Regions from separate parts of the Pseudomonas sp. GW821-FHT03C07 genome, predicted to be linked through region 3. Evidence: predicted binding sites of a transcription regulator. Region 3 holds the regulator's gene; each other region holds the start of a gene.
What was found. Region 3 encodes sigma-54, which starts transcription at its own class of promoters, with help from an activator protein. Its sites were predicted from a motif close to ANTGGCATNNANNTTGCTNT; they were not measured.

Region 1 (7,995 bases), on a different contig from region 3:
CGATAGCCACAACTTGAGTGTTCGGCTTGACGCGACCGCGGGCGATACGGCCAACGCCGATAACACCCAGGAAGCTGTTGTAGTCCAGTGCCGAGATTTGCATCTGGAACGGGCCGTCACGGTCAACTTGTGGCGCTGGAACGTGGTCAACGATGGCCTGGTACAGCGGGGTCATGTCTTCCGCCATGGCGGTGTGTTCCAGACCGGCAATACCGTTCAGGGCCGAGGCGTAGACGACTTTGAAGTCCAGCTGTTCTTCGGTGGCGCCGAGGTTGTCGAACAGGTCGAAGATCTGGTCCAGAACCCAGTCCGGACGCGCGCCTGGACGGTCGACCTTGTTGATCACCACGATTGGACGCAGGCCGGCTTCGAAGGCCTTCTTGGTCACGAAACGGGTTTGCGGCATAGGGCCGTCTTGAGCGTCAACCAGCAGCAGAACGGAGTCAACCATCGACATTACACGTTCAACTTCGCCGCCGAAGTCGGCGTGGCCCGGGGTGTCCACGATGTTGATGTGGTAGCCGTTCCAGTTGATGGCGGTGTTTTTCGCCAGAATGGTAATACCGCGCTCTTTCTCCTGGTCGTTGGAGTCCATCACGCGCTCGTCGTTGAGCTCGTTGCGCTCCAGGGTGCCGGATTGACGCAAGAGTTTGTCTACCAGGGTGGTCTTACCATGGTCAACGTGAGCAATGATGGCGATGTTGCGTAGATTTTCGATCACTTGTGTATCTCGATCAGAGGATTCGGTGTGCTGACAAGTCTTGGCAGCGATTTACAGCAGAGTCCGGCAAGGCCGTTACAGCTTGACGGCGGCGTCGGGGGGCCGGTGACGCAAGCCACAGGCAAACAGCCCCGGGCACTTAGCTCGGTCGATAAACGCGCACATTGGCATGCCCCTCACTGAGCAAATGGTGGGCATGCAGGCGACTCATCACGCCTTTGTCGCAATACAACAGGTACTGGCGAGTAGGGTCCAGTTCCTTGAAACGAGCGTTCACTGCATAAAACGGCATCGCTTGTACCTCGATGCCAGCGATCTCCAGCGGGTCTTCGTCCTGGGCATCCGGGTGACGGATGTCGATCACGATATGACCAGCCAGCGCTTCGCTGACTTCTTCGATCTGCAAATCCTGGCCCAGTTCGTCGATGACCCGATCGATTGGCACCAGTTTGGCCCGCTCGAGCGCCCGCTCGAGAATCGCCATGTCGAACTGTTGTTCTTCGTACTCCACGCGGTTGCGCTTGGCGTGGGTCTTGGGGTTCACCGAAATGACCCCGCAATATTCCGGCATATGCTTGGCGAAATCCGCCGTGCCGATCTCACTCGCCAGGTTGATGATGTCCTGCTTGTGACTGGCGATCAGCGGGCGAATCACCAGCTTCTCGGTCACGCAGTCGATCACCGACAGGTTCGGCAGCGTCTGGCTGGAAACCTGGGAAATCGCTTCGCCGGTCACCAACGCACTGATATCCAGTCGATCAGCCATGACGGAAGCAGCGCGCAACATCATACGCTTCAATACTACGCCCATATGACTGTTATCGACTTTGCCGAGAATTTCTCCCAGCACTTCCTCGAATGGCACGCTGACAAACAGCACCCGCTGGGAGCTGCCGTACTTCTTCCAGAGGAAGTGGGCGACTTCCATCACTCCCAGCTCATGGGCGCGGCCACCGAGGTTGAAGAAGCAGAAGTGGCTCATCAGGCCGCGGCGCATCATCAGATAGGCGGCCACGGTGGAGTCGAAACCGCCGGACATCAGCACCAGCGTCTGCTCGATGGAACCCAGCGGGTAGCCGCCCAGGCCATTGTGCTGGCTGTGGATGACAAACAACCGTTGGTCGCGAATTTCCATTCGCACTTCGATTTCCGGCTCTTTGAGGGAGATTCCGGCGGCATTGCACTGTCGGCGCAACTGGCTGCCGACGTATTTCTCCACGTCCATGGAGGTGAAACCGTGCTTGCCGGCGCGCTTGCAGCGCACCGAAAAAATCTTCCCGGGCAGGGCCGCGCCGAAGTGCTGCTTGCACTTGGCGGTGATGTCGTCGAAGTCGCCCAACGGGTATTCGTCGACCTGCAGGAAATGCGCGATGCCCGGCATGCAACACAGGCGCTCGGTCAGCTCCAGCAAGGCCTTGGGCTCGCTCAGCGCGGTTTCCAGCTCGAGGTTGTCCCACACGCCGTTCACCACCACGGCCGGGTCCAGATCACGGAGCACGGTACGGATGTTCTTGGCCAACTGGCGGATGAAACGCATCCGGACAGGGCGGCTTTTAATGGTGATTTCGGGGAAGACTTTTACGATAAGTTTCATGAAAACAGCGCGCGAAGGGCCAGCCGAAAAAGGGGGGCGCGGATTATAGCGGAAATTGCTCAAGGTTTAACCAGTTATTGTGCGGACGGTTTTGCACGCACCAAAACAGGTCGTCATCAATTATTTTAGACTCATAATGGTGCAACAAACGCCCAGAAATTCTCCTATGCTCGCTGCAACGCTTGAGATTGGGGCAAAAAACCCATCGCGGGGCACTGGCATGCAATTTGCTCTCTTGTGAGGCAGGTTGCCTTGGCCGATATTCGCGCCGGCATCACCACTCTTTCCAGGGCTAACTCCACTACCCAGCCCGAAGCCACCCGGAGGACACCATGTCGAAGTCGGTTCAACTCATCAAAGATCATGACGTTAAATGGATTGATCTGCGCTTCACTGATACCAAAGGCACTCAGCACCACGTGACCATGCCGGCCCGTGATGCACTGGATGACGAATTCTTCGAAATCGGCAAAATGTTCGACGGCTCCTCCATCTCCGGCTGGAAAGGCATCGAAGCCTCCGACATGATCCTGATGCCGGATGACAACACCGCCGTACTCGACCCGTTCACCGAAGAGCCGACCCTGATCCTGGTCTGCGACGTGATCGAGCCTTCGACCATGCAGGGCTACGACCGCGACCCACGCGCGATCGCCCGTCGCGCCGAGGAATACCTGAAGTCGACCGGTATCGGCGACACTGCGTTCTTCGGTCCTGAGCCTGAGTTCTTCATCTTCGATTCGGTCAAGTTCAAGTCCGACATCTCCGGTTCCATGTTCAAGATCTTCTCCGAACAAGGTTCGTGGATGTCCGACCAGGACGTGGAAGGCGGCAACAAAGGCCACCGTCCAGGTATCAAAGGCGGCTACTTCCCGGTTCCACCGTTCGACCACGACCACGAAATCCGTACCTCCATGTGCAACGCACTGGAAGAGATGGGCCAGACCGTCGAAGTTCACCACCACGAAGTGGCGACTGCCGGCCAGAACGAAATCGGTGTGAAGTTCAACACCCTGGTCAACAAGGCTGACGAAGTCCAGACCCTGAAGTACTGCGTACACAACGTGGCGGATGCCTACGGCCGTACCGCGACCTTCATGCCAAAACCGCTGTACGGCGATAACGGCTCGGGTATGCACGTTCACATGTCCATCTCCAAAGATGGCAAGAACACCTTCGCTGGCGAAGGCTATGCCGGCCTGTCCGACACCGCCCTGTACTTCATCGGCGGCATCATCAAGCACGGCAAGGCCCTGAACGGCTTCACCAACCCGTCGACCAACTCCTACAAGCGTCTGGTCCCAGGTTTCGAAGCTCCAGTGATGCTGGCCTACTCGGCACGCAACCGTTCCGCCTCGATCCGCATTCCTTACGTCAACAGCCCTAAAGCTCGTCGTATCGAAGCACGCTTCCCGGATCCGGCTGCCAACCCTTACCTGGCCTTCGCCGCACTGATGATGGCCGGCCTGGACGGTATCCAGAACAAGATCCACCCTGGCGATGCAGCTGACAAAAACCTGTATGACCTGCCGCCTGAAGAGGCCAAGGAAATCCCACAGGTTTGCGGTAGCCTGAAAGAAGCCCTGGAAGAGCTGGACAAAGGTCGCGCGTTCCTGACCAAAGGCGGCGTATTCAGCGACGACTTCATCGATACCTACATCGAGCTGAAAAGCGAAGAAGAAATCAAGGTCCGCACCTTCGTACACCCACTGGAATACGAGCTGTACTACAGCTGCTGATCCAGTCACGCTCGCGCAAGCGACGTAACAAAAGGCCACCTTCGGGTGGCCTTTTTCATGGGCAAAAATCGAGATTTCTTGAAACGTTTCAAGGCTGGCAGGACGGTGCGGCACGGCGTTAACTTGGACTCCCGACCTCGTGACGGGAACCACAGGCATCGCGTGTAACGCGCGGTACAAGGACGTTAACCTGGAAACCAGCACATGATATCGATCTCGACACCCAAGCCACCAACCCCGCCCCTGCCCTCCGCTCAGGTGCTGCTGCGCAGCACGAGCTCCTGGGACGGCACACCTTACGAACGCTATCCCAAGGGGCCACCGGAACTGACCCTGCTGCAGGTCAATATCCCGGCCGACACTGAACTGGGCTGGCACATCCATCCGATTCCCAGCGCCGCCTACATCCTGTCGGGCGAAGTGTGGGTCGAGACCCGGGAAGGCGGCCATAACACGCTATTGAAACAGGGCGACACAATAGCGGCGCTGGTCAACATCCAGCATCGCGCCAAGACCGGTGCGGTTCCGGTGGACCTGCTGGTGTTCTATGCCGGCACCGAGGGCGTGCCGCTCTCGGAATCGGACCTCTGAGCCCTGTAGGAACTGGCTTGCCGGCGATGGCGTCCGCGAGGGTGATGCAAGGCTTGCCGGCCCCATCGCCGGCAAGCCAGCTCACAGGTTTTGTGGTGCTTTCAAGATCCCCCGCCGCGAATGGCATCCCGGGACACGTCGACATTTTTTCATGAAAAGAAGCTGGCGCCAGGCCGCGCTTGTGACGTTTACTCAAGGCCCTGTGCCCACCTTCCGGACGAAGCTCGCTCCATGCACCTGAAAAAACGCCTTGCCAGCCCGCTGCTGCTTATCCTTCTCAGCACCGGCGCCTGCGCCGCAACCCCGAACGCCACGCCAGCACCCGCGTCCCTGGCGCCCCTGCTCCAGGCCGTGAGCGAACGCCTGGAGATCGCCGATCAGGTCGCCCTGACCAAATGGGACAGCGGCAAACCGATCCAGGACAGCCAGCGCGAGCAGCAAGTCATCGCCAACGCCGCGCAACAGGCCGCCACCTACCAGCTCAACCCTGAAGACGTCAGCCAATTCCTCGCCGCCCAGATCGAAGCCAACAAGCTGGTGCAATACGCCCTGCTAGCCAAGTGGCACGCCGCAGGCAAGGCCCCGACCATCGCCCGGCCCGACCTGGTGAAGCAGATCCGCCCGGCCCTCGACCAACTGCAAGTCCGCCTGCTGCAACACTACGCTGCCTTCGCCGCCTCCCGGCAGGACCCGCAGTGCCCGACCTGGCTGGCCCAGGAGCGCCAGATCCTGAGCACCGACGAGATCCATGACCTGGCGTTGATTCGCGCCGTGGGCGAGTTGTGCCTCAGCGGGCGCTGAAGCCGTTGAAGGTTGTGCTCTATGCTGACACCCTGAAGCATCTGGGCGAGCTGTCACCGCCAGGACCATTATCGGGAGCGCCCATGGGTCGAAGCCTTCTCTTGCTGCTAGTGGCCGTCGCCTTGCCAGCCGCCGCACAGATCTACAAGTACACCGATGCCAACGGCAACACGGCCTATAGCAACCAGCCGCCCGACGGTGCCGCCGCGCAGACCGTGGAACTGCCGCCGCTCAACAGCGTGGGCCTGCAGCAGTCGAACACGCCGGCGATACCCACACCGGCGACCTCGGCGGCGAAACCGGCCAATACTGGCGCGGCCTACAGCACCCTGGAATTGACGGACATCCCGACCCAGGAAGCTCTGCGCGCCAATAACGGCACCTTTACCGTCGGCGTGAAGATGGAGCCGCGCCTGCAACGCCAGCATCTGCTGCGCCTGGTGCTCGACGGCGCGCCCTACGGCCAGCCGAGCAATGTGCCGCGCCTGCAACTGGTGAATATCGACCGCGGTGACCACACCCTCGGCGTCCAGGTTCTGGCGGGCGAACAGGTCGTGCAGCAAAGCGCCATCGTGCCTTTTACCGTCCAGCGGGTGCACAAGCCTTGAGCCACTCATGATTCGAGCTTTCATCCGCCTGCTGCCGCTGCTCATGACGCTTTGCGCCGGCTCGGCGCTGGCCGAGATCTATACCTACACCGACAGCCAGGGCAATCGGGTCTTCACCGACCAGCACCGTGCCGGCGCCAAAGCGGTGCCCCTGCCGCCGGTCAATCGCCTGTCGCTGACACCGACGGCCCCGCGACCTTCGCCAGCCACGCCGGAAAAGCCCAAGGCCCGGCCGATCTCCCATTACCAGATGCTACGTATCCTGGTGCCGGACCCCGATGCCACCATCCGTAGCACCGAAGGCAACCTGATTGTCAGCGTCACCAGCGAACCCGGGCTGATGCCCGGGCATACCTATCGCCTGCTGCTGGACGGCAAACCCACCGCGGCGCCCGGCCCCAGTCCGGTGTTTGCCTTGAACAACATCGACCGCGGCAGCCACCAGCTCGCGGTGGAGATCCTCGACGACCAGGGACGGATCGCCGAACGTACCGCCAACCAACCCTTCCAGATGGTCCGCATCTCGTTGGCGCAGAAACGCCAGGCCAACCCCTGCCAGCTCGCCGACTATGGCCAGCGGCCGGAATGCCCGCTGGCGGACAAGCCCGCAGAAGAAAGCAGCAGCATTTTTCCCTTCCTTTGAGCTGCGCCAACCAGGGCACCACATTGGTGCACTAAACTGCACACTCGCCCGAACCAAAACCCATTTTGGTTCGAAAGTACCCGCCGAACCTGGCAGAACGCCACTCAATCGCGCCTGAAACGCCCATTTCAGGCAATTCGCGCTTCTTTTCGGAGCCTTGGTTTGGTTTTTGCATTTTCCTTGTATCGGCGCCTTGTTCGCGCGCGCAAATCGGGACCGGCCCCGTTTGCCATGCTCCAAAAGAGGTCCCCATGACCATCAGCGACGCCTTGCACAGACTGTTACTCGACAACCTGACCACCGCTACCATCCTGCTCAACGCCGAATTGCGTCTGGAGTACATGAACCCGGCGGCGGAAATGCTCCTGGCCATCAGCGGCCAGCGCAGCCATGGCCAGTTCATCAGCGAACTGTTCACCGAGTCGGTCGAGGCCTTGAACTCCCTGCGCCAAGCCGTGGAACAGGCGCACCCGTTCACCAAGCGCGAAGCCATGCTCACGGCGCTGACCGGCCAGACCCTGACCGTCGACTACGCCGTGACCCCGATTCTCAGCCAGGGCGAGACCCTCCTGCTGCTGGAAGTGCACCCGCGTGACCGCCTGTTGCGGATCACCAAGGAAGAGGCGCAGCTGTCCAAGCAGGAAACCACCAAGATGCTGGTGCGCGGCCTGGCCCACGAAATCAAGAACCCCCTGGGCGGGATTCGCGGCGCCGCGCAGTTGCTGGCCCGCGAGCTGCCGGAAGAAAGTCTGAAGGACTACACCAACGTCATCATCGAAGAGGCCGATCGCCTGCGCAATCTGGTGGACCGCATGCTCGGCTCGAACAAGTTGCCGTCCCTGGCGATGACCAATGTCCACGAAGTGCTGGAACACGTCAGCAGCCTGGTGGAAGCCGAAAGCCAAGGCTGCATCAATCTGGTGCGCGACTATGACCCGAGTATTCCCGATGTGCTGATCGATCGTGAACAGATGATCCAGGCCGTACTCAACATCGTGCGCAACGCCATGCAGGCCATCAGCAGCCAGAACGAGCTGCGCCTGGGCCGCATCAGCCTGCGCACCCGGGCAATCCGCCAGTTCACCATCGGCCATGTGCGCCATCGCCTGGTGACCAAGATCGAGATCATCGACAACGGCCCGGGGATTCCCGCCGAGCTGCAGGAAACCATCTTCTATCCCATGGTCAGCGGCCGCCCGGACGGTACCGGGCTAGGCCTGGCCATTACCCAGAACATCATCAGCCAGCACCAGGGCCTGATCGAGTGTGAGAGCCACCCCGGCCACACCACGTTCTCG
Region 2 (7,995 bases), on a different contig from region 3:
ATCCTGGGACAGCAGATCCTGCACGGCCATGTCGTGATCCTACTGCAATACGTAGTTAGTGAAGAGCAGCTGTTCGACCACCACTTTGCCGACTTCCTTCTGTGCCACTTCCTGCACGCTGGCAGTGGCTTTCTGGCGCAGCAGTTCCTGGCCGACCGGGGTCGCGAGAGTTTCGTAGGTCTGTCCGGAAAACAGCATCACCAGGTTGTTGCGGATCACCGGCATGTGCACCTTGAGGGCCTCCAGGTCAGCCTGGTTACGCGCCAGCAAGGTGATGCTCACCTGCATATAGCGCTGGCGGCCGCTGGCGTCCTTGAAGTTGGTGACAAAGGCCGGGGCCATGGGCTCGAAGATCGCCGGCTGCTTGCCGCTGGTGGCGGCTTCGACCGGTGCCGGAGCCGGTTTGCTCTGGGCACTGTGCATGAAGTACCAGGTCGCGCCCACCGACAAGCCGATGGCCAGCAGCACGCCCAGCACAATGACGATGATCAGCTTGAGTTTGCTTTTACTGCCGGGTTCTTTTACCGCTGCTTCGCTCTTCGCCATGCCAATAATCCGTCACTATTCGATTTTTCATAGTCGCACGGCAAGGCTGGAGCAAGTGTTATGCCAGATTGGACATAAGGGAAATACAGTCTTTGAAATACCAGGGAACCTGTGGGAGCCAGCTTGCCGGCGATGGCGCCAGGATGAACGCCGCAAGGCTCAAGGGCCTCATCGCCGGCAAGCCGGTTCCCACAGTGACCACGCTGAACGCAATGGCGCGTCAAGGGCCAAGACCGATCTACAGTGCGTCTGGGATCAGGCGTAGTAGTCGACCGCGCTGGAGCCCACCACCACGCTGGAACTGACCGCCGCCGCCTCGCTGGCCGCGGCAATCGACAGGTCATCCTGGCTGTCGCCACCGAGGCTACCGCCACTGCCGCTACCTTTGTGCGCCTGCTGCTGTTGCTGCTGCGCACCCTGGCCCTGGCCGGCCCAACCACGAGCCTGGTCGGAAACGCTGACATCGGCCTGCCCCAGGCCTTGCTGCTGCAACATGTCGCGCAGACGCGGCATGTTGCCTTCGAGCGCATCGCGTACCCCGGCGTGGGCACTGATGAAACTGATCTGCGTCGGCTGGTCGGCCGACATGTTCACCTTGATATCCAGGCGCCCGAGCTCGGCGGGTTGCAACTGGATTTCCGCCGACTTGAGGTTGGCGCTGGAAAGGTACATGACCCGATTGACCACTTCCTCGCTCCAGCCGCTCTGGTGCATCGCCAACGGCTGGTTGACCGGCAGCGCATTCGCGCTCTTGGGCGTGGGCGCCTGGGTCAGGGCCGCCAGACGATTGGCGAAGTCATCGACCCGGGTATCGCTGGAAGCGCTCTTGATATCCTTGAGACCGTCATCGATCAGGGTCTTGAAGGATTTGTCGCCCCCCTGGTCGCTGCTGCCGGGATCGCTCTTCTGATCCAGCATCGTCACGACGTTATTGGCCTGGTTCTGCGCCAGCGTCGAATCAGTGGCGTTGGTGTTGCTGTTGCTGTTGTCGCTGGACTTCGCCGCTGTCTGGCTGCCGCTCGAGACGTGACCGCCCTGCTCCATGGCCAGGCGTACCGCTGGCAGATTGTCCAGCGGGTCCGCGGCCGGATCGAAATCATCGCCCGCGGTCGAGGCCTTCGCGTTAGCCGGTGCGGTCGCGGCGCTGACCGCTGCCGCCAACGGCGCCTGGACCACTGCCGGATCGACCGCTGCCGCCGCGGCGGGAGCCGGAGTCGGCGGGGTCGCGGCAGCCTGGAGCAGCGCCGGGTCCAGGCTCGGGTCCGGCGTCGCCACGGCGACCGGAGTATCGGTCGTGGTGCTGGCGTCAGCGCTGGAAGCGGTCTTGTCATCGGACTTCGAGGTATCGGTCGAGGCCGTCGTGCCGTCGGTCGCGGTCGCGGTCTTGTCAGAAGCGCCCTTGTCATCGGCGGACGCCGTCTTGCCATCTACCTTGGTGGATTTGTCGGCAGGCAAGGATTTGCCGCTACCGGCAACCGGCGACTGCGCGGCGGCATCCTGGTTGTTGGCGTTACTGGCCGGCGCGTCCGGCTTCGACGGCTGCACAGGGGCCTTGTCCGCCGTCGACTTGAGCGGATTGAAGGCGACCTTGACCGGATTGCTCTGGGTGCTCTGGTAGACCTGCGCAAAGCTGAAAGCATTGTCCTTGGGCGGCGCGAAAGCGGTCGGCGCAGGCATGACAGGGTCTGCCTGCGGCTTGACGGCAGCATTGGCCTGGAGGAGCGAATTAGGGACGAGTGACATTATACGGTCTCCGCTGCACAGGGGTCGTAAGTACAGTGCAAGGAGCAATAGCAAGGTTCGGGCCACATTGCCCGGACGGGTCAGATGCAACCCATCCAGGCACCGGGCCCATGCGGCTAAGGCCGGACCGGAAAGCGCTCGCGCTCGGTTTCGTAATAACGGCGCACCAACTCATATTCATGGTCGATCTGGTGGATCAGTTCTTCGACACCCACCAGCGGCAATTGCCCGGCAAGCTGTTCCAGTTGACGACAAAGCTCGGCCAGGCGCAGCGCGCCCATGTTGCTGCTGCTGCCCTTGAAACTGTGGGCCGCCGCTCCGAGGTCCACGGCATTGCTCGCCTGGTGCAACTGCCCCAGACGTTTTCTCGAATCGTCGAGAAAGGTATCCAGCAACAGCGGATACTCATCCTCCATGATGTCCTGCAATGCACTGAGTGCATCACGGTCCAGATGCTCCATATCGTTGTCCACTTGATCGCTCCCTGCTCCTGACCTGCGAATTATGCCTGAGCCTCCCACGAAAACTCCACGTGGGCACTGCGCCCATTGTCCGACCAGCAGGCATTGCGACCGAGCTGGCGCACCAGCCCGACACCACGCCCGGACAGCCGGTCGACCGCCACGGGACGCTCCATCACCTTCGCCACGTCAAAACCATTGCCACTGTCATCGACCTGTACGCTCAACCGCCCGCCCGCCCCCAGGGGGATCACTTGCAGGCGCACCCGCACAAAGCCTTCCTCCAGCTCGAGCAGACGCCGATTGCGCTGTTCATAGTATTGCGCAAATCCCTTCACATCGCGCTTGAGGCTCGAATCCAGGCCGAGCACACCATGTTCCAGGGCGTTGGAGTAGAGCTCGGCGAGCACGCTGTAGAGCGCGCCGCTCTGCGTACGCAAGCCATGCACTTCCATCAGCAGTTGCAGCATGTAGGGTAATGGATTGAAGCGCTTGAGGCTGGCCGCGCGGAACTCGAAGCTCACCGACCAGTCCAGCGGGCAGGACTCACCGCTGTCGGAGTAGACCATGGCGTTCGGCAACTGCCGCGTCGGTGCCGGCAGGCTGACCTGGACCATGCTGACATCGTCGCGAGCCTCGCCGCGAAAGCGGTGCAAGGCCTCCTGGATATCCTCGAACAGGCGATCCGGCTGCCGATTGGCCGCGAAGACCTCGTGCAGACGCTCCACGCCAAATAACTGCTCGTCGCTGTTACAGGTATCGATCACCCCGTCGGAGAGCAGGAACACCCGGTCACCGTGGGCCATGGGGTAGACATCGGTGCGGTGGTCGAACAACTCGGCTCCCAGCACCCCCAGCGGCAGGTGCCGGGCCACCAGCGGCTGGCGCTCCCCCGTGGCGAGCCGGTGCAGGTAGCCGTCCGGCATGCCGCCATTCCACACTTCCACCACTTGGCGCTGCGGACTCAGGCAGACAAAGGTGGCGCAACAGAACATGTCCACCGGCAGGATGCGCTTGAGCTTGGCATTCATCTCCCGCAGGGTTTCCGGCAGGCCATAACCCTTGGCGGTCATGCCGTAGAACACTTCCGCCAGCGGCATCGCCCCGACCGCCGCCGGCAGGCCATGGCCGGTGAAGTCACCGAGCAGCACATGCATGTCGCCGGCCGGCGTATAGGCCGCCAGCAACAGGTCGCCGTTGAATAGCGCATAGGGTGATTGCAGGTAGCGGATATTCGGCGAGCTAAGGCAGCCGGCGTGGGCCACCTTGTCGAACACAGCCTTGGCCACCCGCTGCTCGTTGAGCAGGTAGTCATGGTGCCGGGCAATCAGGTCGCGCTGTTGCAGGACGGTGTCCTGCAGGCGCCTGAGGCGGTCCATGGCCTTGATCTTGGCGCCGAGAATGACCTGGTTGTAGGGTTTCGCGAGAAAATCGTCGCCGCCGGCTTCCAGGCAACGCACCAGTCCATCGACTTCGGTCATGGAGGTCAGGAAGATGATCGGCACCAGCGACTCGCCGGCCAGCACCTTGATCCGCCGCGCCGCCTCGAAACCGTCCATCACCGGCATCATCGCATCCATCAGCACCAGCTGTGGCCGCTGGGCCTCGAACAAGGCCACGGCCTCCGCGCCGTTGCTGGCGGTCAGCACCCCATGACCCTGGCGCCGGACAATACTCGAAAGCAACAACCGATCAGCCGCGCCATCTTCGGCGATCAGTACCGTCAGCGACTCCGCTCCCGACTGCATGGAGGTCAGCCGATGTCGAAGAGTTTGTCGAAATTGGAGATGGCGAGAATCTTGCGCACATCCGAGTTGCTGTTGATCACTCGTACATCGGAATGATCACCACCGGCGTGATCGCGCAACAAGAGCAACATGCCCAGCGCCGAACTGTCCAGATAGGTCGCTTCCTTCAGATCGACCACAATGGACGACGGTTTCCTGGCAAGCCCCTCATAAGACTCACGAAATTCCTGATGCCGACCAAAATCAAAGCGCCCCTTGATGGAGATCGTCAATTTTGCGCCATCGGGCGATACTACTGCGACTACAGCCATGATACTGCTTCCTTGTCAGTGGCGACGTGTACAAGGTTTAGCACCCCGCCGAAGGTAGGGCAACCGTGAGCGTCAAAATTCCTGCAGATCAATACGGACTCTGCCGCGGCAAACGCTGGGACAACTCATCCAGCAACTTCTGTTCACGCTTGTCTTCCAAATGGCGCGCCTCGTCGACATAACGTTGCACCAGTTTGCGCAAGCCTTCGACCCGGGCATAGGCCTGCTGCCAGGCCTCGCGCGCCTTGTCGAGATTGTTCTGGTGCCAGGCCAGACTCTGGCGCTGTTGGCCAACCGCCGTGTCCAGCTGGGTGAGAAACTGCTGGTAACCCAACAACCATTGGCCGGAGACCCCGAGGCTGCCACGCTGGATCCACTGTTCCTGGTATTCGAGGCGAAAACGCTCGAGATCCTCCAGCTTGTTCTGCGCGACCCGCACCTGGCCCTGGAAATAACCAAGGCGTTGGACTGCCGTGCGCTCGGTACTTTCGGCCATATCGACCACCGGGGCCAGGCGCGCGGCGCGACTCAGGGCCATGATCGATTAACCGCCCGCCGCGGGAGCGAAGATCGACGCCAGATGCGCGCCGCTTTCACCCAGGCTGATATTGTCGTTCAAGCCCTGGCGCAGGTACTGCACCATTGCCGGCTGCAGGGCAATCGCGGTGTCGGTCTCACGGTCGCCGCCAGCCACATAGGCACCGACGCTGATCAGGTCGCGGCTCTGCTGATAACGTGACCAGAGCTGCTTGAAGTGCTGGGCGCGACTCATATGCTCGGGACTGACCACCGCGGGCATGACCCGGCTGATGGAGGCTTCGATATCGATCGCCGGGTAATGGCCTTCCTCGGCCAGGCGCCGGGACAGGACGATATGCCCGTCGAGCACGCCCCGCGCCGAGTCGGCAATCGGGTCCTGCTGGTCATCGCCTTCGGACAGCACGGTGTAGAACGCGGTGATCGAGCCACCGCCGGCCTCGGCGTTGCCGGCACGCTCTACCAGCTTGGGCAGCTTGGCGAACACCGACGGCGGATAACCCTTGGTTGCCGGCGGTTCGCCGATAGCCAGGGCGATTTCCCGCTGAGCCTGGGCGAAACGGGTCAGGGAGTCCATGAGCAACAGGACGTTCTTGCCCTTGTCGCGGAAATACTCGGCAATCCGTGTGCAGTACATGGCCGCGCGCAAACGCATCAGTGGCGCGTCATCCGCCGGCGACGCCACCACCACCGAACGCTTGAGACCTTCTTCACCGAGGATATGCTCGATGAATTCCTTTACCTCGCGACCCCGCTCGCCGATCAGGCCGACGACGATAATGTCGGCCTCGGTGAAGCGGGTCATCATGCCCAGCAGCACACTCTTGCCCACGCCGGTACCGGCGAAGAGCCCTAGGCGCTGGCCGCGGCCCACGGTCAACAAACCATTGATGCAGCGAATGCCCACGTCCAGCGGCTGGCTGATGGGATTGCGGTTGAGCGGGTTGATGGTCGGACCGTCCATCGGCACCCAGTCCTCGGCCTTCATCCCACCCTTGCCGTCGAGGGCACGGCCGGCACCGTCAAGCACCCGCCCGAGCATGCTCATACCCATCGGCAGGCGCCCGGTATCGGCCAACGGCACGACCCTGGCGCCTGGTGCTATGCCGGCCACGCTGCCCACCGGCATCAGAAACACCTTGCCGCCGGAAAAACCCATCACCTCGGCCTCGACCTGCACCGGGTGATAGCTGTCGTCGTTGATCACCATGCAGCGTGCGCCCATGGCGGCGCGCAAGCCCTCGGCTTCGAGGGTCAGGCCGACCATGCGCAACAGGCGCCCTTCGAGGATCGGCTGCCCAGGCAAGTCGATGGCTTCGGCGTAGCCGCTCATGCGCTTGCCGAAGCTGGTGCGCTCAAGACGCATCGGACAGGTCCGCTTCGGAAACCGTGGCCAGCGCTTCCTCCAGCTCCAGAGCCATGTCTGGCATCGCCGGGTGCAGGGATTGCTCGTGGAGTTGATCGAACAGTTGTCCGATGGCCTTGCTGATACGGGTTTCGATGGTTGCATCGATCCGGCTGTGCTCGGTTTCGATCCGGCAGCCACCGGCCAGCAGGGCCTCGTCCTCGACAATCCGCCAACTGGCCTCGTGGCGCTCGCGCAGAGCCTTGATCTGGTCGAAATCCTGGGGGTTGATGTACAAGCGCACATTGTCGGCGCCCAGCGGCAACAGCTTGAGGGCTTCGCGCAGGACATGTTCGATCTGGCTGGAATCGGTCTTCAGTTCACGCTGGATGACCTCGCGGACCATGTGCTCGACCAGGCCCACCAGGCTCTGCTCGATCTGCCGGTCCTGCTCGGCGATGGGCGCGAACAGATTGCCCATCAACACTTCCAGGGACTTGAGCTTGGCGCTGAGAGCGACTTCCGCTTCCTGCCGCACCTTGAGCTGCGTACTGTGGAAACCTTCGCGCTCGCCCACGGCGAAGCCTTCGTTGTAGGCTTCCTGGCGAATGCTTTCGAGTTCTTCGAGGGTCAGCGGCTGGACTTCCTCCAGCGGCACTTCCTCCATCTCGAGCGGTGCTTCTTCCACCGGCTCCGGCTCGGGTGCTTCGACATGCGGGTCGAAGCTGGGCAGCGACCAGAGGTCAAAACCGCCCACGTCCCGGGCGCGGATCAGATCGGTTGGATCAGTCATGGCTTGATCCTTAGATCATCTCTTCGCCGCCCTTGCCACCGAGCACGATTTCTCCGGCTTCGGCCATACGGCGGGCGATGGTAAGGATTTCCTTCTGCGCGGTCTCCACGTCGCTGACGCGAACCGGACCCTTGGCTTCGAGGTCGTCGCGCAGCAGTTCCGCCGCACGCTTGGACATGTTCTTGAAGATCTTTTCCTTGACGCCTTCATCCGAGCCTTTGAGTGCAAGAACCAGCACGTCGGAAGACACTTCGCGCAGCAGCGCCTGGATACCACGGTCGTCGACATCGGACAGGTTGTTGAAGACGAACATAAGGTCTTCGATCTGGGTCGACAGGTCCTCGTCGACTTCGCGGATCGAGTCCATCAACTGGCCTTCGATCGAGCTGTCGAGGAAGTTCATGATGTCCGCGGCACGCTTGATACCGCCCAAGGTGGTACGGGCCGCGTTGGAGTTGCCGGAGAACTGCTTCTCGAGAATCTGGTTGAGTTCCTTGAGCGCCGCCGGCTG
Region 3 (7,995 bases):
GATACGAGCCGCCCAAGACCGAAGCCACCCTTGTTCAGGATAAATACAGCCGGGCTTGACAGCTTGCGAGATAAAAACCGAAGGCAAACTCCTACAGCCTCCACGCAAAACGCAATGATCTAGTGTGAGTGGAGAAGTCATTGCCGCTATAATCGCGCCTTTTCATCAGGCTAACCGATTTCTGACATGAGCCAATCCAGCGACCTGATTCAATCAGCACAACGCACCATCCGCCTCGAACGCGAAGCCGTAGAAGGCTTGCTCGCCCACATCGACGCGGATTTCGTACGCGCTTGCGAAATGATTCTGGCCAGCAAGGGCCGTGTGGTCGTGGTCGGCATGGGCAAGTCCGGGCACATCGGCAACAAGATCGCCGCGACCCTGGCCAGTACCGGCACCACGGCGTTTTTCGTGCATCCCGCCGAGGCCAGCCACGGCGACATGGGCATGATCACCCGGGACGACATCATCCTGGCCCTGTCCAACTCCGGCTCCACCGCGGAAATCGTCACCCTGCTGCCCTTGATCAAGCGCCTGGGCATCCAGTTGATCAGCCTGACCGGCAACCCCGACTCGCCGCTGGCCAAGGCCGCCGAAGTCAACCTGAACGTGCATGTCGAGCATGAGGCCTGCCCGCTGAATCTGGCCCCGACCTCCTCCACCACCGCCGCCCTGGTGATGGGCGATGCCCTGGCCGTGGCACTGCTCGAAGCCCGCGGCTTCACCGCCGAGGACTTTGCCTTTTCCCATCCGGGCGGCGCCCTGGGTCGTCGACTGTTGCTGAAAGTGGAAAATGTCATGCATGCCGGCGACGAGTTGCCACAGGTACTGCGCGGCACCCTGCTGAAAGACGCGCTGATGGAAATGACGCGCAAAGGCCTCGGCATGACCGTGATCGTCGAAGCCGACGGGCGCCTGGCCGGGATCTTCACCGACGGCGACCTGCGCCGGACCCTGGACCGCACCATCGACATTCACACGGCCCTGATCGAAGACGTCATGACTCCCCACGGCAAGACCGCACGGGCCGAGATGCTCGCCGCCGAAGCCCTGAAAATCATGGAAGACCACAAGATCAGCGCGCTGGTGGTGATCGACGGCGAAGATCGCCCGGTGGGCGCCCTGAATATGCACGATCTGCTGCGCGCGGGAGTGATGTAAATGAACGACGATCTGTTGCAACGCGGCAAAGCCATCAAGCTGGCGGTCTTCGACGTCGACGGCGTGCTGACCGATGGCCGCCTGTACTTCCTCGAAGACGGCAGCGAATTCAAGTCGTTCAGCACCCTCGACGGCCAGGGCATCAAGATGCTGATGGCCGCCGGCGTGCAAACCGCTATTATCAGCGGTCGCAAGACCGCACTGGTCGAACGCCGCGCGCAGAACCTCGGCATCCCCCATGTCTACCAGGGTCGCGAGGACAAGCTGGTGGTGCTCGACGCCCTGCTCGCCCAGCTCAATCTAAGCTATGAACAGGTCGCCTACCTGGGTGACGACCTGCCGGACCTGCCGGTGATCCGCCGCGTCGGATTGGGCATGGCGGTGGCCAACGCCGCCAGCTTCGTCCGCGAACACGCCCACGGTATTACCCGGGCCCGGGGTGGCGAAGGCGCCGCCCGCGAATTCTGCGAGCTGATCCTGCAAGCCCAGGACAGCCTTGAAGCGGCTCACGCCGCCTACCTGTAGAGCTATTTATGCTGAGCAAGAAAATTCGCAACATTCTGCTGTTCGCTGTCATTGCTGCGATTTTCGCGGCTGTTGGCTACTGGAACATCAGCCCGGAACGCTTCCTCGAGCGCCCGGTGGCGCAGGTCGATGAAACCCAGATCGACTACTACGCTATTAACGCCCACAGCATTCAGTACATGCCGGACGGCCGGGTCCAGTACGACCTGACCGGTGACAAGGTCGAACACCTCAAGGCTTCCGACGTGACCCTGGTGACCAAGCCCGACATGCACATCTACCGTGGCACGGTCTATCCCTGGCACGTCCAGAGCGAGCACGCCGAGGTCAACCCGGACGGCACCGAGATCGAACTGATCGACTCGGTACGGGTGGCGCGCACTGACGAACTACAGCGGGAAGTGATCATTACCAGCAGTCGAATGACAGTATTCCCACAGAAGCAATATGCGCAGACCGAGCAAGCCGTTAGAATCGACGGTGCCGACGGCGTGACCACTGGCAAGGGAATGAAAGCGTATTTGAACGACAGCCGGATACACCTGCTGTCCAATGTAAGAGGACAGTATGAGTCTCGTTAAAACCCTCCCTATTTTGCTTGGCCTGGGTGCGGCACTGGGAAGCGTGAGCGCCTGGGCACTGCCGACCGACAGCCAGCAGCCCATCCGCATCCAAGCCGACGACGCTCAACTGGACGACAAGCAAGGCATCGCCACCTACAAGGGCGATGTGGTCATTACCCAAGGCTCGATGATCGTCAAGGGCAACACCGTGACGCTGACCCGGACCAAGGACGGCGCCATCGACGTGGTGACCTCCGTGGGCAACCTGGCCTACTTCGAGCAACTGCAGAAAGTCGGCGATCCGAAGCCGGTGCAGGGCTATGGCGTGACCATCCAGTACCACGCTCAGCAGAACCGCATCATCCTGATCGACAAGGCCAAGGTGATCAACGACGGCAACACCACCGAAGGCGAGAAAATCGTCTACGACACGGTGAAGCAGATTGCCCAGGCCGGTCGCGCCAACGGTAGCGCGATCACCGCACCGCGCCCACGCATCGACATGGTCATCCAGCCGAAGCAGAAAACCGAACAGCAGAAGGCGCAGTAATGGCAACCCTGAAAGCCCAGCATCTGGCCAAGGCCTACAAAAGTCGCCAGGTGGTGCGTGATGTCAGCCTGTCGATCGACAGCGGGCAGATCGTCGGCTTGCTCGGCCCCAACGGTGCCGGCAAGACCACCTGCTTCTACATGATCGTCGGTCTGGTTCAGGCCGACCAGGGTCGCGTGCTGATCGACGACCAGGACGTCAGCCACCAGCCCATGCACGGCCGCGCGCGCGCCGGGATCGGCTACCTGCCCCAGGAAGCGTCGATTTTCCGCAAACTGTCGGTGGCGGACAACATCATGGCAATCCTCGAGACCCGCAAGGACATCGACAAGAACGCTCGCCGCAAGGAGCTGGAAAGCCTGCTGCAGGAATTCCACATCAGCCACATCCGCGATAACCTCGGTATGAGCCTGTCTGGTGGCGAACGGCGTCGCGTGGAAATTGCCCGCGCCCTGGCCACCGCGCCGAAATTCATCCTGCTCGACGAACCCTTCGCCGGGGTTGACCCGATTTCCGTAGGCGATATCAAACAGATCATCTATCACCTCAAGGCCAAGGGCATCGGTGTATTGATCACCGACCACAACGTCCGCGAGACCTTGGACATCTGCGAAACCGCCTATATCGTCAATGATGGACAGCTGATTGCCGAAGGCGATTCGGCCACCATCCTGGCCAACGAACTGGTCAAGGAAGTCTACCTGGGCCACGAATTCCGCCTGTAAACATCGAGGCAAAGGATCAAGCGCCAGAGCGCGCCCCGTTCAATAAAAACCACACAATTTTTATTGTTACAACGCTCTAGGCAAAGGCTCGGGTTTCAGGCATATAATTTGCTTATGTTTGGCGCCCCGGCGCCCTGTAGAGTGGATGGCGCATGCGCGCCGGCGAATAAGGTGTTAAGCCCCTGCCATGAAACCATCGCTAGTCCTGAGAATGGGCCAGCAGCTGACGATGACACCGCAGCTGCAACAGGCCATCCGCCTGCTCCAATTGTCGACCCTGGACCTTCAGCAGGAAATCCAGGAGGCCCTGGAGTCCAATCCGATGCTCGAACGCCAGGAAGAAGGCGACGACTTCGACAATACCGACCCGCTGGCCGACAACGCCGAGCACAAACCCAACACCGAGGTCGAAGAACCGTCCTACCAGCAGGAAACCGCGCCGACGGTGGACAATCTCGAGGAAGGCGACTGGAACGAGCGCATTCCCAACGAGCTGCCCGTCGACACCGCCTGGGAAGATGTCTACCAGACCAGCGCCAGCAGCCTGCCAAGCAACGATGACGACGAGTGGGACTTCACCACCCGCACCTCGGTCGGCGAGAGCCTGCAGAGCCACCTGCTCTGGCAACTGAACCTGGCACCGATGTCCGACACCGACCGGCTGATCGCCGTAACCCTGATCGACTGCATCAACAATCAGGGCTACCTGGACGAGACCCTCGAGGAAATCCTCGACGCCTTCGACCCGGAGCTGGATATCGAGCTGGACGAGATCGAAGCGGTGCTGCATCGCATCCAGCAATTCGAACCGGCCGGCATCGGCGCGCGCAACCTCGGCGAATGCCTGTTGCTGCAACTGCGCCAGCTGTCGGCCCGCACGCCTTGGCTGGCCGAAGCCCAGCGCCTGGTCAGCGACTACATCGATCTGCTCGGCAGCCGCGACTACAGCCAGTTGATGCGGCGCATGAAGCTCAAGGAAGACGAACTGCGCCAGGTCATCGAACTGGTCCAGAGCCTCAACCCGCGCCCGGGCTCGCAAATCGAGTCCAGCGAAGCCGAATACGTGGTGCCGGACGTGATCGTGCGCAAGGACAACGAGCGCTGGCTGGTGGAACTGAACCAGGAATCGGTACCCCGCCTGCGGGTCAACCCGCAGTACGCCGGTTTTGTCCGGCGTGCCGACACCAGCGCCGACAACACCTTCATGCGCAACCAGTTGCAGGAAGCTCGCTGGTTCATCAAGAGCCTGCAGAGCCGCAACGAAACCCTGATGAAGGTCGCCACCCAGATCGTCGAGCACCAGCGCGGCTTCCTGGAGTACGGTGACGAGGCGATGAAACCGTTGGTCCTGCATGACATCGCCGAAGCGGTGGGCATGCACGAATCGACGATTTCCCGGGTGACCACGCAAAAATTCATGCATACCCCCCGCGGTATCTATGAACTGAAATACTTTTTCTCCAGCCACGTCAGCACCTCCGAAGGCGGCGAATGCTCGTCCACGGCGATCCGCGCGATCATCAAGAAACTGGTTGCAGCGGAAAATCAGAAAAAGCCGTTGAGTGACAGCAAGATCGCTGGTTTACTGGAGGCACAAGGCATTCAGGTGGCCCGTCGTACCGTCGCCAAATACCGTGAGTCCCTGGGGATCGCCCCCTCCAGCGAGCGGAAGCGACTGATGTAGTGGACGGGGCCGCGTTACAGCGTCTGGGCTGCTTTCTGAAAGTCGCCGATCGGTGACTTTCAGGGCGTAGCACTGTGGCAGGCAATCGCCTGCCGCGTTATGCACTGGCAACGAAGGAGAAGCTGTATGCAAGTCAATATCAGTGGACACCAACTGGAAGTGACCGAACCCCTGCGTGCTTACATCGGCGAGAAACTCGACCGACTGGAGCGTCATTTCGACAAGATCACCAACGTACAGGTGACCATGGCCGTCGAAAAACTGAAGCAGAAAATCGAAGCCACCTTGCATATCCACGGCGGTGAAGTGGTCGCCAACGCCGAGCATGACGACATGTATGCGGCGATCGACCTGCTTACCGACAAGTTGGACCGACAACTGAAAAAGCATAAGGAAAAGAACCTGCACCTGCTCCAAGGTACAGGTCGCTGATACCCATCCATGATCCGACTTGAAAGCATCCTGACCCCCGGCCGTTCCTTGGTGAACGTGCCGGGCGGCAGTAAAAAGAAAGCCCTCGAGCAAATTGCCAACCTGATCAGCCAGGAAGTTCCTTATCTGGCGATGCAGGATGTCTTCGACAGCCTGATCGCGCGGGAAAAACTCGGCTCGACCGGTTTCGGCAATGGCATTGCCATCCCGCACTGCCGCCTGAAGGGTTGCGTGGCACCCATCAGCGCCCTGATGCATCTGGACGCCCCCATCGATTTCGATGCCATCGACGGCGCGCCGGTTGACCTGCTGTTCGTCCTGCTGGTCCCGGAAGCCGCCACCGATGCCCACCTGGAGCTGCTACGGCAGATTGCCAGCATGCTCGACCGCAAGGACGTGCGTGACAAGCTGCGCGGTGCAACCTCCAACCAGGCCCTGTATCAGGTGGTCCTGGACGAGCAGAGTGGTCACTGACCATGCGCTTGATCATCGTCAGTGGTCGTTCCGGCTCGGGTAAAAGTACCGCCCTCGATGTCCTCGAGGACAGCGGCTACTACTGCATTGACAACCTACCGGCCGGCCTGTTGCCGGAACTGGCCGAGCGCGCGCTGATCCATACCGAGCTGGCGCAACCGCTGGTGGCCGTTTCCATCGACGCGCGCAACCTGCCCAGCCACCTGTCGCGCTTCCCGGAACTGCTCGATGAAGTGCGCAGCCGGCACATCCAGTGCGATGTGCTGTACCTGGACGCCGACGAAGAAACCCTGCTCAAGCGTTTTTCCGAAACCCGTCGCCGCCACCCGCTGAGCAATGCCAATCGTTCCCTGGCCGAGGCCATTCGCGACGAAAGCAACCTGTTGGGGCCGATCTCGGACCTGGCCGACCTCAAGGTCAATACCACCCACCTGAACCTCTACCAACTGCGCGACACCATCAAGCTGCGCCTGCTGAACCAGCCGGAACCAGGCACCGCCTTCCTGGTCGAATCGTTCGGCTTCAAGCGCGGAATGCCGGTGGATGCCGACCTGGTGTTCGACGTACGTTGCCTGCCCAACCCCTACTGGAAACCGGAATTGCGCGAGCAGTCCGGGCTCGACCAACCGGTGGCCGAATACCTGGCCGCACAAGCCGACGTCGAGGAAATGTACCAAGATATTTCCAGTTATTTGCTCAAATGGTTGCCGCGTTTTGCCGCCAGCAACCGGGCTTATGTCACTATTGCCATCGGCTGCACGGGCGGGCATCACCGCTCCGTCTACCTCACCGAACGCTTGGGCAAGGCCCTGCAACAATCCCTGAAGAACGTCCAGGTCCGCCACCGCGACCTTAGCTGAAAGGACCACCACCGCGATGCCCGCTCTGGAAATTGAAATCATCAACAAACTGGGTCTGCATGCCCGCGCTTCGGCGAAGTTCGTCGGCGTGGCCGGCCAGTTCCCCTGCCAGATCCGCGCCGGGCGTACACCGGAAAGCATGGTCGACGGCAAGAGCATCATGGCCATGATGATGCTCGCGGCCGGCAAAGGCACCAAGATCCACCTGAAGACCGAAGGCGAGCAGGAAGACGATGCGATGGCCGCGCTGGTCAAGCTGATCAACAACTATTTCGACGAAGGCGAATAACGCCGGCCTGCCCCGTACTCTGTAGGAGCGAGCTTGCTCGCGATGGTAGCCCTGACACCAAGGGGCACCAGGTTCCCCGCATTATCGTTGACGTCCATCGCGAGCAAGCTCGCGCCTACACCCTTCGCCAACAGGCGTTTCAGTCAGGCCATTGCGGGCGTGTAAAACGCCACAAAAAAGGCGCGCCATCCAACGGATGGCGCGCCTTTTTAATCAGTGCAATCAGCTACCGGCGACGGTCATCCGCTCGATCAATACCGAACCGGTACGGATATGGCTGCGCAGTTCCAGATCGCTGCCCACCGCGACGATCTGCTTGAACATATCGCGCATATTGCCGGCAATGGTCACTTCCTGAACCGGGAACTGGATTTCGCCATTCTCGACCCAGAAGCCCGCCGCACCGCGCGAATAATCCCCGGTGACCATGTTCAGGCCATGGCCCATCAACTCGGTCACCAGCAGGCCGCGGCCCATGCGCCGGATCAGCGCGTCCTGGTCCTCGACCCCATGGGTGACGAACAGGTTGTGCACGCCACCGGCGTTGGCCGTGCTCGGCAGGCCCAGCTTGCGGCCCGAGTAGGTACCCAGCACGTAGGAGACCAGGGTGCCATTTTCGACGAACGGCTTGGCATAGGTCGCCAGGCCGTCGCCGTCAAAGGCCGAGCTGCCCATGCCCTGCATCAGGTGCGGACGCTCGTCGAGGGTCAACCATTCCGGGAACAGGCGCTG
Region 4 (7,995 bases), on a different contig from region 3:
GCGACCGCTGAAGTATTCGGACAAGTGCACACGATCGTAGGCGCGCTGCGGCTCTTCGCTGAACACATGAATCTGATAGTGCGCCAGGGCGCCGCGCTCGACCAATTGTTCGACACAGTGATGACCCACCATGCCGTTGCCGATCACCACCAGCGTTGGCCGGGTATTCGAGGTCGCTGAATAGCTGTTCATAGGGAGCATCCGTCAAAGCCAATCCGGTTTTTCGAAGGCAAAAAAAAGCGCCTGGAACCAAAAGGTTCCAGGCGCCTTTGCCTGTTCGTGCTGCCGGCCCGTGGGCCCGACGCAGTCATGTTCACCCGGGCCGGTTGTGGCCAAACGATCGCCGTTGATCGACGGGGCGTCCCACTCGCGCCATCGCGGTGAGGTATCAGGGGCTATGCATCGCTTGTGCCAATACCCGTCAACCAAGGCCGAACACGATCCCTGTAGGAGCCGGCTTGCCGGCGATGGCGTCCGCATGGACAGCGCAAGGTTCAAGGGCCTCATCGCCGGCAAGCCGGCTCCCACGGGTTACGCGGTGTTTTCAATAGCCCATTTCCTTAGCTGACTGGCGTTGGGAAAAGTTCAAGCCCAGCCAGGCAACAAAGCGCTAAAACAGTGCAACATGACTCGTCTTGCCCCATCACGACGCCGATTTTCATTGCCCTGGGTGGCGCCAGCGCACCGACCTCACCCCATGTCAGCCTTGTCTGCCGCACCCTGCCAGCCGTCACTGATGCAGTTGGCGCGCGCATTGCTAATGCCTGCATAGGCCATCAACGTCGATGGCACTCTATTTCACTCTCCAGGCAACAGTCACGACAAAGGCGCCGTGCCGCTCCCGTTGAAAAACGTGGAGCCGCAGGCGCCTTTTTTCGTTTCCGCCGGACCCGGTTGCCAAGCCGGGACGCATTATCGAGGACGCACCATGACCGATACCCAGGTGGCCAGCAAAACCGTGCGCAGTGTCTGTCCGTATTGCGGCGTGGGGTGCGGCATCGTCATGCAGGTCGAGGACAACCTGATCGTCAAGGTCTCGGGCGACAAGCAACACCCAAGCAACTTCGGGCGTCTGTGCACCAAGGGCAGCACCTGCGGCCAGGCGGTGGCCGACTCCGGGCGCATGGAAAACGCTTTCCTGCGCTCGCAACGCAGTCGCGACCCGGCCCGGGTCGGCATCGACCAGGCCATCAGCGCCACCGCCAGCCGCCTGCGCGGTATCATCGACAGCCATGGCGCGGATGCCGTGGCGCTCTATGTCTCCGGGCAAATGTCCCTGGAAGCCCAGTACCTGGCCAACAAACTGACCAAGGGCTTTATCCGCAGCCGGCATATCGAATCCAACTCGCGCCTGTGCATGGCCAGTGCCGGCAGCGGCTACAAACTGTCGCTGGGGGCCGATGGCCCGCCGGGTTCCTATGAGGACTTCGAGCACAGCGAGCTGTTCCTGGTGATTGGCGCGAATATGGCCGACTGTCACCCGATCCTGTTCCTGCGCCTGCTCGATCGGGTCAAGGCCGGAGCCAAGCTGATCGTCGTCGATCCGCGGCGCACCGGCACCGCCGACAAGGCCGACCTGTTCCTGCAGATCAAGCCGGGCACCGACCTCGCCCTGCTCAATGGCCTGCTGCATCTGCTGGTAAAAAACGGCCACAGCGACCGTGACTTCATCGCCGCCTTCACCGAAGGCTGGGAGGTGATGCCCGACTTCCTCGAGGACTACCCCCCGGCCCGGGTCGCCGAACTGACCGGCCTGGCCGAGGCCGACCTGCACCAGGCCGCGCAGTGGATTGGCCAGGCCGCCAACTGGATGAGCTGCTGGACCATGGGCCTCAACCAGAGCGTGCAAGGCACCTGGCACACCAATGCGCTGTGCAACCTGCACCTGGCCACCGGCACCCTCTGCCGTCCTGGCAGTGGGCCGTTTTCCCTGACCGGGCAACCCAACGCCATGGGCGGACGCGAGATGGGCTACATGGGCCCCGGCCTGCCGGGCCAGCGCTCGGCGCTGGTGGCCAGCGACCGCGCCTTTATCGAGCAGCTGTGGCGTCTGCCCCCCGGCAGCCTGCGCGCCGAAGCCGGCGAAGGCACGGTGGCGATGTTCGAGGCCATGCGTGCCGGCAGCATCAAGGCCTGCTGGATTATCTGCACCAACCCGGTGGCCAGCGTCCCCAACCGACAGAACGTCATCGAGGCGCTGCAAGCCGCCGAACTGGTCATCAGCCAGGACGCCTACCTGGATACCGAAACCAACCGCTACGCCGATATCCTCCTGCCCGGCGCCCTGTGGGCCGAGGCGCAAGGCGTGATGATTAACTCCGAACGCAACCTGACCCTGATGCAGCAGGCCGTGCAGCCACCCGGCGAGACCCTCCCCGACTGGCAGATCATCGCCCGCGTGGCCTGCGAAATGGGCTATGCCGAGGCCTTCAGCTATGACAGCGCCGAGGCGGTGTTCGAGGAGATCAAGCAGGCCTGGAATCCCAAGACCGGCTATGACCTGCGCGGCGCCAGCTATGCCCGCCTGCGCGAGCAGCCGCTGCAATGGCCCTGTGCCGAGGCGCAGGGGCCCACGCGCAATCCGATCCGCTACCTCAACAACGGCCTCAGCCAGGCGCTGAAATACGCCCAGGACGGCCAGCAACCGGCGATCGCCTTCCCCACCGAAAGCGGCAAGGCACAGTTCTTTGCCCGGCCGCACCTGATGCCGGCGGAAATGCCCGACGAGGCATTCCCGCTGGTGCTCAACACCGGGCGGGTGCAGCACCAATGGCACACCCTGACCAAGACAGGCAAGGTGCCGACCCTGAACAAGCTCAACCCCGGCCCCTTCGTGGAAATTCATCCCGACGACGCCACTCGCCTGGGCATCCAGGAACGCGGCCCGGTGCAGATCCGTTCGCGGCGGGGCCGCGCGGTGCTGCCGGCGGTGATCACCGACCGGGTCCGACCGGGCAACTGTTTCGCGCCCTTTCATTGGAACGATGTGTTCGGCGATGACCTGGCGATCAACGCCGTCACCAGCGACGCCATCGACCCGCTGTCGCTACAACCAGCGTTCAAGTTCTCTGCGGTGAACCTGCTGGCCCTGGCCCCGGAGCCCGCCAGCCTTATACCCGAGGGCGCGCTGGCCGGCACCTCGACTGTCGCCCCGGAGGGCTTTTCGTCCATGCAGATCAACGCCTTTGCTCGCCTGCTCAACCTCGATATCCCGGCAGAACTGAGCCTGGCCAGCGACGAGCGCCTGTACATGCAGGGCTACCTGCTGGGCCTGCGCAGCGCCGAGGCCCAGACACCGGGGGTACCCACCCTCCCCGCCAGCGCGCCCTTTGGCGCCGACAAACGCCTGCTGCTGGATGGCCTGCTGGCCGGGCTGTTTTCCCGTACGACGAGCACCGCGCTGGAACCGCAGACGACCGCCACGGTTCCAGCACCAACTGCCGAATGGCTGGTGCTCTGGGCCTCACAAACCGGCAACAGCGAAGAGCTGGCCCAGGCCTGCGCCAAGCGTCTGGACGCCGCCGGCCAACGGACCTGCCTGCGCGCCATGGACGAGGCCGGCCTTGACGACCTGCGCGCCGCCAGCAGCGTGTTGCTGGTCACCAGCACCTTCGGCGACGGCGACCCACCGGACAACGCCGCGGGTTTCTGGCAGACGCTGCAAGGAGCCCAGGACCAGGCCCTGGCGCAAAGCCGCTACAGCGTACTGGCCCTGGGCGACACCAATTACGATCAGTTCTGCGGTTTCGGCCGCAAGCTCGACGAGCGCTTGAGCGAACTCGGCGCTGAACGCCTGCTGCCGCGCCTGGAGTGCGAACAGGATGCCCAGCAAGCCGTCGAACCCTGGCTTACCACCCTGTGCACGGCACTCAGCGGCCCATCAGCGCCTCCGGTCGCACTCCCGACAATCGTCGCCAGCGCTGCCGTGTCGGCAACCGCGCAGCCGGCTCGGACCGACGTCGGCAGCCCCTACAGCCGTCATCACCCATTGCACGCCCGCCTCCTGCACAACCAGGTGCTGAATGCCCCGGGCGCGGAAAAGGAAACCCGGCACCTGGTGTTCGACCTCGCCGACCAGGACTTCCCCTACCAGGCCGGCGATGCCCTCGGCGTCTGGCCAAGCAACTGCGCGGAGGCGGTCGACAAGCTGCTGGATATCCTGCAGTTGGACGGCGACAACCTGGTCACGCTCAAGGACAAGGCGCCGATGACGCTGCGCGAGGCCCTGCTCGACCACCTGGACATCACTCGCATCACTCCGGAGATCCTCCGTCGGGTCTGCGGGCTTTGCGCCAGCCCCTGGCTGGATGAGTTGCAGGAGGAAGCCAATCAGGCCCGGCTCAAGGACTGGCTCTGGGGCCGGCAATTGCTCGACCTGCTGCACGAGTTCCCCATCAGCCTTGGCGCCAACCAGTTGATCAGCCTGCTCAAGCCTTTGCAGCCGCGCCTGTACTCGATTTCTTCCAGCGCGAAAGTCACCCCGAGCCAGGTGCACCTGACGGTTTCCACGGTGCGCTACCGGCATGGCGAGCAGATCCGCGGCGGGGTCTGTTCGACCTTTCTCGCCGATCGTGCCGCCACGACCGGGGCACGCCTGTTTATCCAGCGCACCACGCACTTCCGGGTCCCGCAGGACCCACGCACGCCGCTGATCATGATCGGCCCCGGCACCGGCATCGCGCCGTTTCGCGCCTTCCTGCAGGAACGCCAGGCCCAGGGCGCCGAAGGCAAGAACTGGTTGTTTTTCGGCGAGCAACGCGCCGCCAGCGACTTCTACTACCGCGAGGAGCTCGACGCCTGGCTGCTCAGCGGTCACCTGAGCCGCCTGGACACCGCCTTCTCCCGCGACCAGACTGAAAAGATCTACGTACAGCAGCGCATGCTCGAAGCCGGTGCGCAGTTCTGGAGCTGGCTGGAGCAAGGCGCCAGCGTCTATGTCTGTGGCGATGCCAGCCGCATGGCCAAGGACGTCGATGCCGCGTTGAAGAAGATCGTCCAGGTCCACGGGCGGATGAGCGGCGGTGCCGCGGGTTTGTATGTCAGTGCCCTGAGCAAGGATCGACGGTATCTGCGCGATGTCTATTGAGTGGCACCGTGTAACCGTAGCTACGCGGTCACTGTGGGCCGGCTTGCCGGCGGTGGGGCCGGCGAGTCTTGCCGCGATCTTGCGGACGTCATCGCCGGCAAGCCGCCTCCCACAAGGGCCCTGTGCGGCATGACTCACAGCTATCGGCATAACTCTTGCTCCGCCTTGTGACAGGCGTCAGCCCTACAGCTTCAGGAATCACCGCATGAACAACGATTTGGCAAGGTCCCCTCTGGCCTGGGTAGCAGGCAGTGATGCCCCGGAAAAGAACGTACTCAACCTCGGCTATATGCCCTTGAGCGACAGCGCCTCCCTGGTGGTCGCGGCCACCCAGGGCTTCGCCCAGCCCTACGGCCTGACACTGAATCTGCAACGCCAGAATTCCTGGGCCGGCCTGAGCGACAAACTGGTCAGCGGCGAACTGGATGCCGCCCATGGCCTGTACGGGATGATCTACGCCATCCAACTGGGTATCAGCGGCACACCGGCCACCGACATGGCGGTGCTGATGGGCCTGAACCAGAACGGTCAAAGCATCAACCTCTCGCAACCGCTCAAGGACGCCGGCGTCACCAGCGCCCAGGCGCTGCAACAACGTGCCCGCAGCGGTCAGGCCAAACTGACCTTCGCCCAGACCTATCCCACCGGCACCCATGCCATGTGGTTGTATTACTGGCTGGCCAGCCAGGGGATCCACCCTTTGGAAGACGTCAACAGCGTGGTGGTGCCGCCACCGCAGATGCTCGAACACCTGCAAGCCGGGCGCATCGACGGCTTCTGTGTCGGTGAACCCTGGGCCGCCCACGCCGTCGAGCAGGGCCAGGGCTTTACCCTGGCCACCAGCCAGGCGATCTGGCCGGACCATCCGGAAAAGGTCCTGGCCTGCACCCGCGCCTTCGTCGAACAGTATCCCAACACCGCGCAAGCGCTGGTGATGGCAATCCTCGAGGCCAGCCGCTTTATCGAGGAGAGCCAGGAAAACCGCCGTGGCACCGCGCAATTGCTCAGTGGCCGCGACTACCTCGATGCGCCGCTGGCAAGCATCGAGCCACGCCTGCTGGGCAGCTACAACGACGGTCTCGGCCGGCACTGGCAAGACCCCCACGCCCTGAGCTTCCATGCTCGAGGCACGGCCAACTACCCGTACCTCTCCGACGGCATGTGGTTCATGACCCAGTTCCGCCGCTGGGGCCTGCTGCATGCGGCGCCGGATTACCTGGGCGTGGCGCGCCAGGTCCAGCAACTCGATCTCTATCGTCGCGCCGCGACCGCCCTGGACATCCCCGTGCCCAGCGCACCGATGCGCAGCAGCCAACTGCTCGACGGCCAACTCTGGGACGGCTCCGCCCCGGAAGCCTATGCCCGCGGTTTTGCCCTGCATGCCCTCAATGATCACTGACGGGAGCTGGCCGCCATGTTGAAAATCCTGCTGATCAACGACACCTCGAAAAAACTCGGGCGCCTGCGCACGGCCTTGAGCGAAGCGGGTTTCGAGGTGATTGACGAATCCGGCCTGACCATTGACCTGCCCGCGCGGGTCGAGGCGGTGCGCCCGGATGTGCTGCTGATCGACACCGACTCGCCCAGCCGCGACGTGCTCGAACAGGTGGTGCTGCTGAGTCGCAACCAACCGCGCCCGATCGTCATGTTTACCGACGAGCACGACCCTGCGGTGATGCGCCAGGCGATCAAGGCCGGAGTCAGTGCCTATATCGTCGAAGGCATCCAGTCCCAGCGCCTGCAGCCGATCATGGAGGTGGCCATGGCTCGTTTCGAAAGCGACCAGCACCTGCGTGCGCAGTTGCAGGCCCGCGACCAGCAGATTGCCGAGCGCAAGCGCATCGAAATGGCCAAGGGACTGCTGATGAAGATGAAGGGTTGCGACGAGGAAGCCGCCCATACCCTGATGCGCCGCCAGGCCATGAGCAAGCAGCAGAAACTGATCCAGGTCGCCGAACAGGTGATCGCCATGAGCGAACTGCTCGACTGAGACGCACCGCAACGCAGCACGGTCTGGCCAGCAGGCTGCGTTGTGGGGCACGCCCCTCTCCCTCTCTGCCTGCAACCTGCCGGCAACGCCCTCGAAAGGCCGCGCTTGAGCCTCGAATGGGCGCGGACTGAAAACTGGCACACATAGTGCTCAGACAATACCCGGTAGCCAACGGCGGCTGCCCCACCCCCGACAAAGACGTCGCAATCCCTACGTGAAAACGAGCAGGGATGCGGCGTTTTTGCGTTTTTGGCGTCGGCAAATGGGGACCAGCGGCCGGTGAACATCACCCGCCCGCAGACCCCGTGCCGTCACTGAACCCTTTGGCAGATGAGGTGTTAAATGCACAACAGTTTCTGGAAAGCCGGCCATACACCGACCCTGTTCGCGGCGTTCTTGTATTTCGACCTGAGTTTCATGGTCTGGTACCTGCTCGGGCCACTGGCGGTGCAGATCGCCACCGACCTGCAACTGACCACGCAACAGCGTGGCTTCATGGTTGCCACGCCGATCCTGGCCGGCGCCTTCCTGCGCTTTATCATGGGCATGCTCGCCGACCAGTTGTCCCCGAAAACCGCCGGCATCATCGGCCAGGTGATTGTCATCGTGGCCTTGCTGGTGGCTTGGCAACTGGGCATCCACAGCTATCAGCAGGCGCTGCTGCTGGGCGTCTGCCTGGGCATGGCCGGGGCCTCCTTCGCCGTGGCCCTGCCCCTGGCCTCGCAATGGTATCCGCCGCAACACCAGGGCAAAGCCATGGGCATCGCCGGGGCCGGTAACTCGGGCACCGTGATCGCCGCCCTGGCGGCACCGCTGCTGGCCGCGGCCTTTGGCTGGAGCAACGTGTTCGGCCTGGCCCTGATCCCCCTGGTGTTGACCCTGGTACTGTTCAGCCTGCTGGCCCGCAACGCACCCAACC

Region 1: glnA (type I glutamate--ammonia ligase) is a predicted target of sigma-54. The motif match lies at 2,530-2,549, and genes of this name have one in related genera.
Region 2: AC07VG_RS06690 (flagellar hook-length control protein FliK) is a predicted target of sigma-54. The motif match lies at 2,337-2,356, and genes of this name have one in related genera.
Region 4: AC07VG_RS15460 (CmpA/NrtA family ABC transporter substrate-binding protein) is a predicted target of sigma-54. The motif match lies at 5,229-5,248, and genes of this name have one in related genera.

What each region holds. Positions count from the first base shown of each region.
Region 1 is NZ_JBWKUQ010000019.1:18,237-26,231, forward strand. It holds gene typA (translational GTPase TypA) at 1-721, opposite strand, end outside; gene thiI (tRNA uracil 4-sulfurtransferase ThiI) at 861-2,315, opposite strand; gene glnA (type I glutamate--ammonia ligase) at 2,648-4,054, shown strand; gene AC07VG_RS26880 (cupin domain-containing protein) at 4,259-4,645, shown strand; gene AC07VG_RS26885 (chorismate mutase) at 4,877-5,446, shown strand; gene AC07VG_RS26890 (DUF4124 domain-containing protein) at 5,530-6,054, shown strand; gene AC07VG_RS26895 (DUF4124 domain-containing protein) at 6,062-6,697, shown strand; gene glnL (nitrogen regulation protein NR(II)) at 6,949-7,995, shown strand, end outside.
Region 2 is NZ_JBWKUQ010000003.1:111,892-119,886, forward strand. It holds gene fliM (flagellar motor switch protein FliM) at 1-30, opposite strand, end outside; gene fliL (flagellar basal body-associated protein FliL) at 40-546, opposite strand; gene AC07VG_RS06690 (flagellar hook-length control protein FliK) at 802-2,289, opposite strand; gene AC07VG_RS06695 (Hpt domain-containing protein) at 2,406-2,750, opposite strand; gene AC07VG_RS06700 (ATP-binding SpoIIE family protein phosphatase) at 2,792-4,498, opposite strand; gene AC07VG_RS06705 (STAS domain-containing protein) at 4,504-4,809, opposite strand; gene fliJ (flagellar export protein FliJ) at 4,898-5,347, opposite strand; gene fliI (flagellar protein export ATPase FliI) at 5,354-6,712, opposite strand; gene fliH (flagellar assembly protein FliH) at 6,702-7,484, opposite strand; gene fliG (flagellar motor switch protein FliG) at 7,495-7,995, opposite strand, start outside.
Region 3 is NZ_JBWKUQ010000012.1:48,864-56,858, forward strand. It holds gene AC07VG_RS21770 (KpsF/GutQ family sugar-phosphate isomerase) at 187-1,161, shown strand; gene AC07VG_RS21775 (KdsC family phosphatase) at 1,162-1,686, shown strand; gene lptC (LPS export ABC transporter periplasmic protein LptC) at 1,695-2,267, shown strand; gene lptA (lipopolysaccharide transport periplasmic protein LptA) at 2,254-2,799, shown strand; gene lptB (LPS export ABC transporter ATP-binding protein) at 2,799-3,524, shown strand; gene AC07VG_RS21795 (RNA polymerase factor sigma-54) at 3,712-5,208, shown strand; gene hpf (ribosome hibernation-promoting factor, HPF/YfiA family) at 5,335-5,640, shown strand; gene ptsN (PTS IIA-like nitrogen regulatory protein PtsN) at 5,650-6,114, shown strand; gene rapZ (RNase adapter RapZ) at 6,117-6,974, shown strand; gene AC07VG_RS21815 (HPr family phosphocarrier protein) at 6,991-7,263, shown strand; gene pmbA (metalloprotease PmbA) at 7,486-7,995, opposite strand, start outside.
Region 4 is NZ_JBWKUQ010000007.1:25,707-33,701, reverse strand. It holds gene nirB (nitrite reductase large subunit NirB) at 1-192, opposite strand, end outside; gene AC07VG_RS15465 (sulfite reductase subunit alpha) at 944-5,086, shown strand; gene AC07VG_RS15460 (CmpA/NrtA family ABC transporter substrate-binding protein) at 5,292-6,485, shown strand; gene AC07VG_RS15455 (ANTAR domain-containing response regulator) at 6,501-7,076, shown strand; gene AC07VG_RS15450 (nitrate/nitrite transporter) at 7,419-7,995, shown strand, end outside.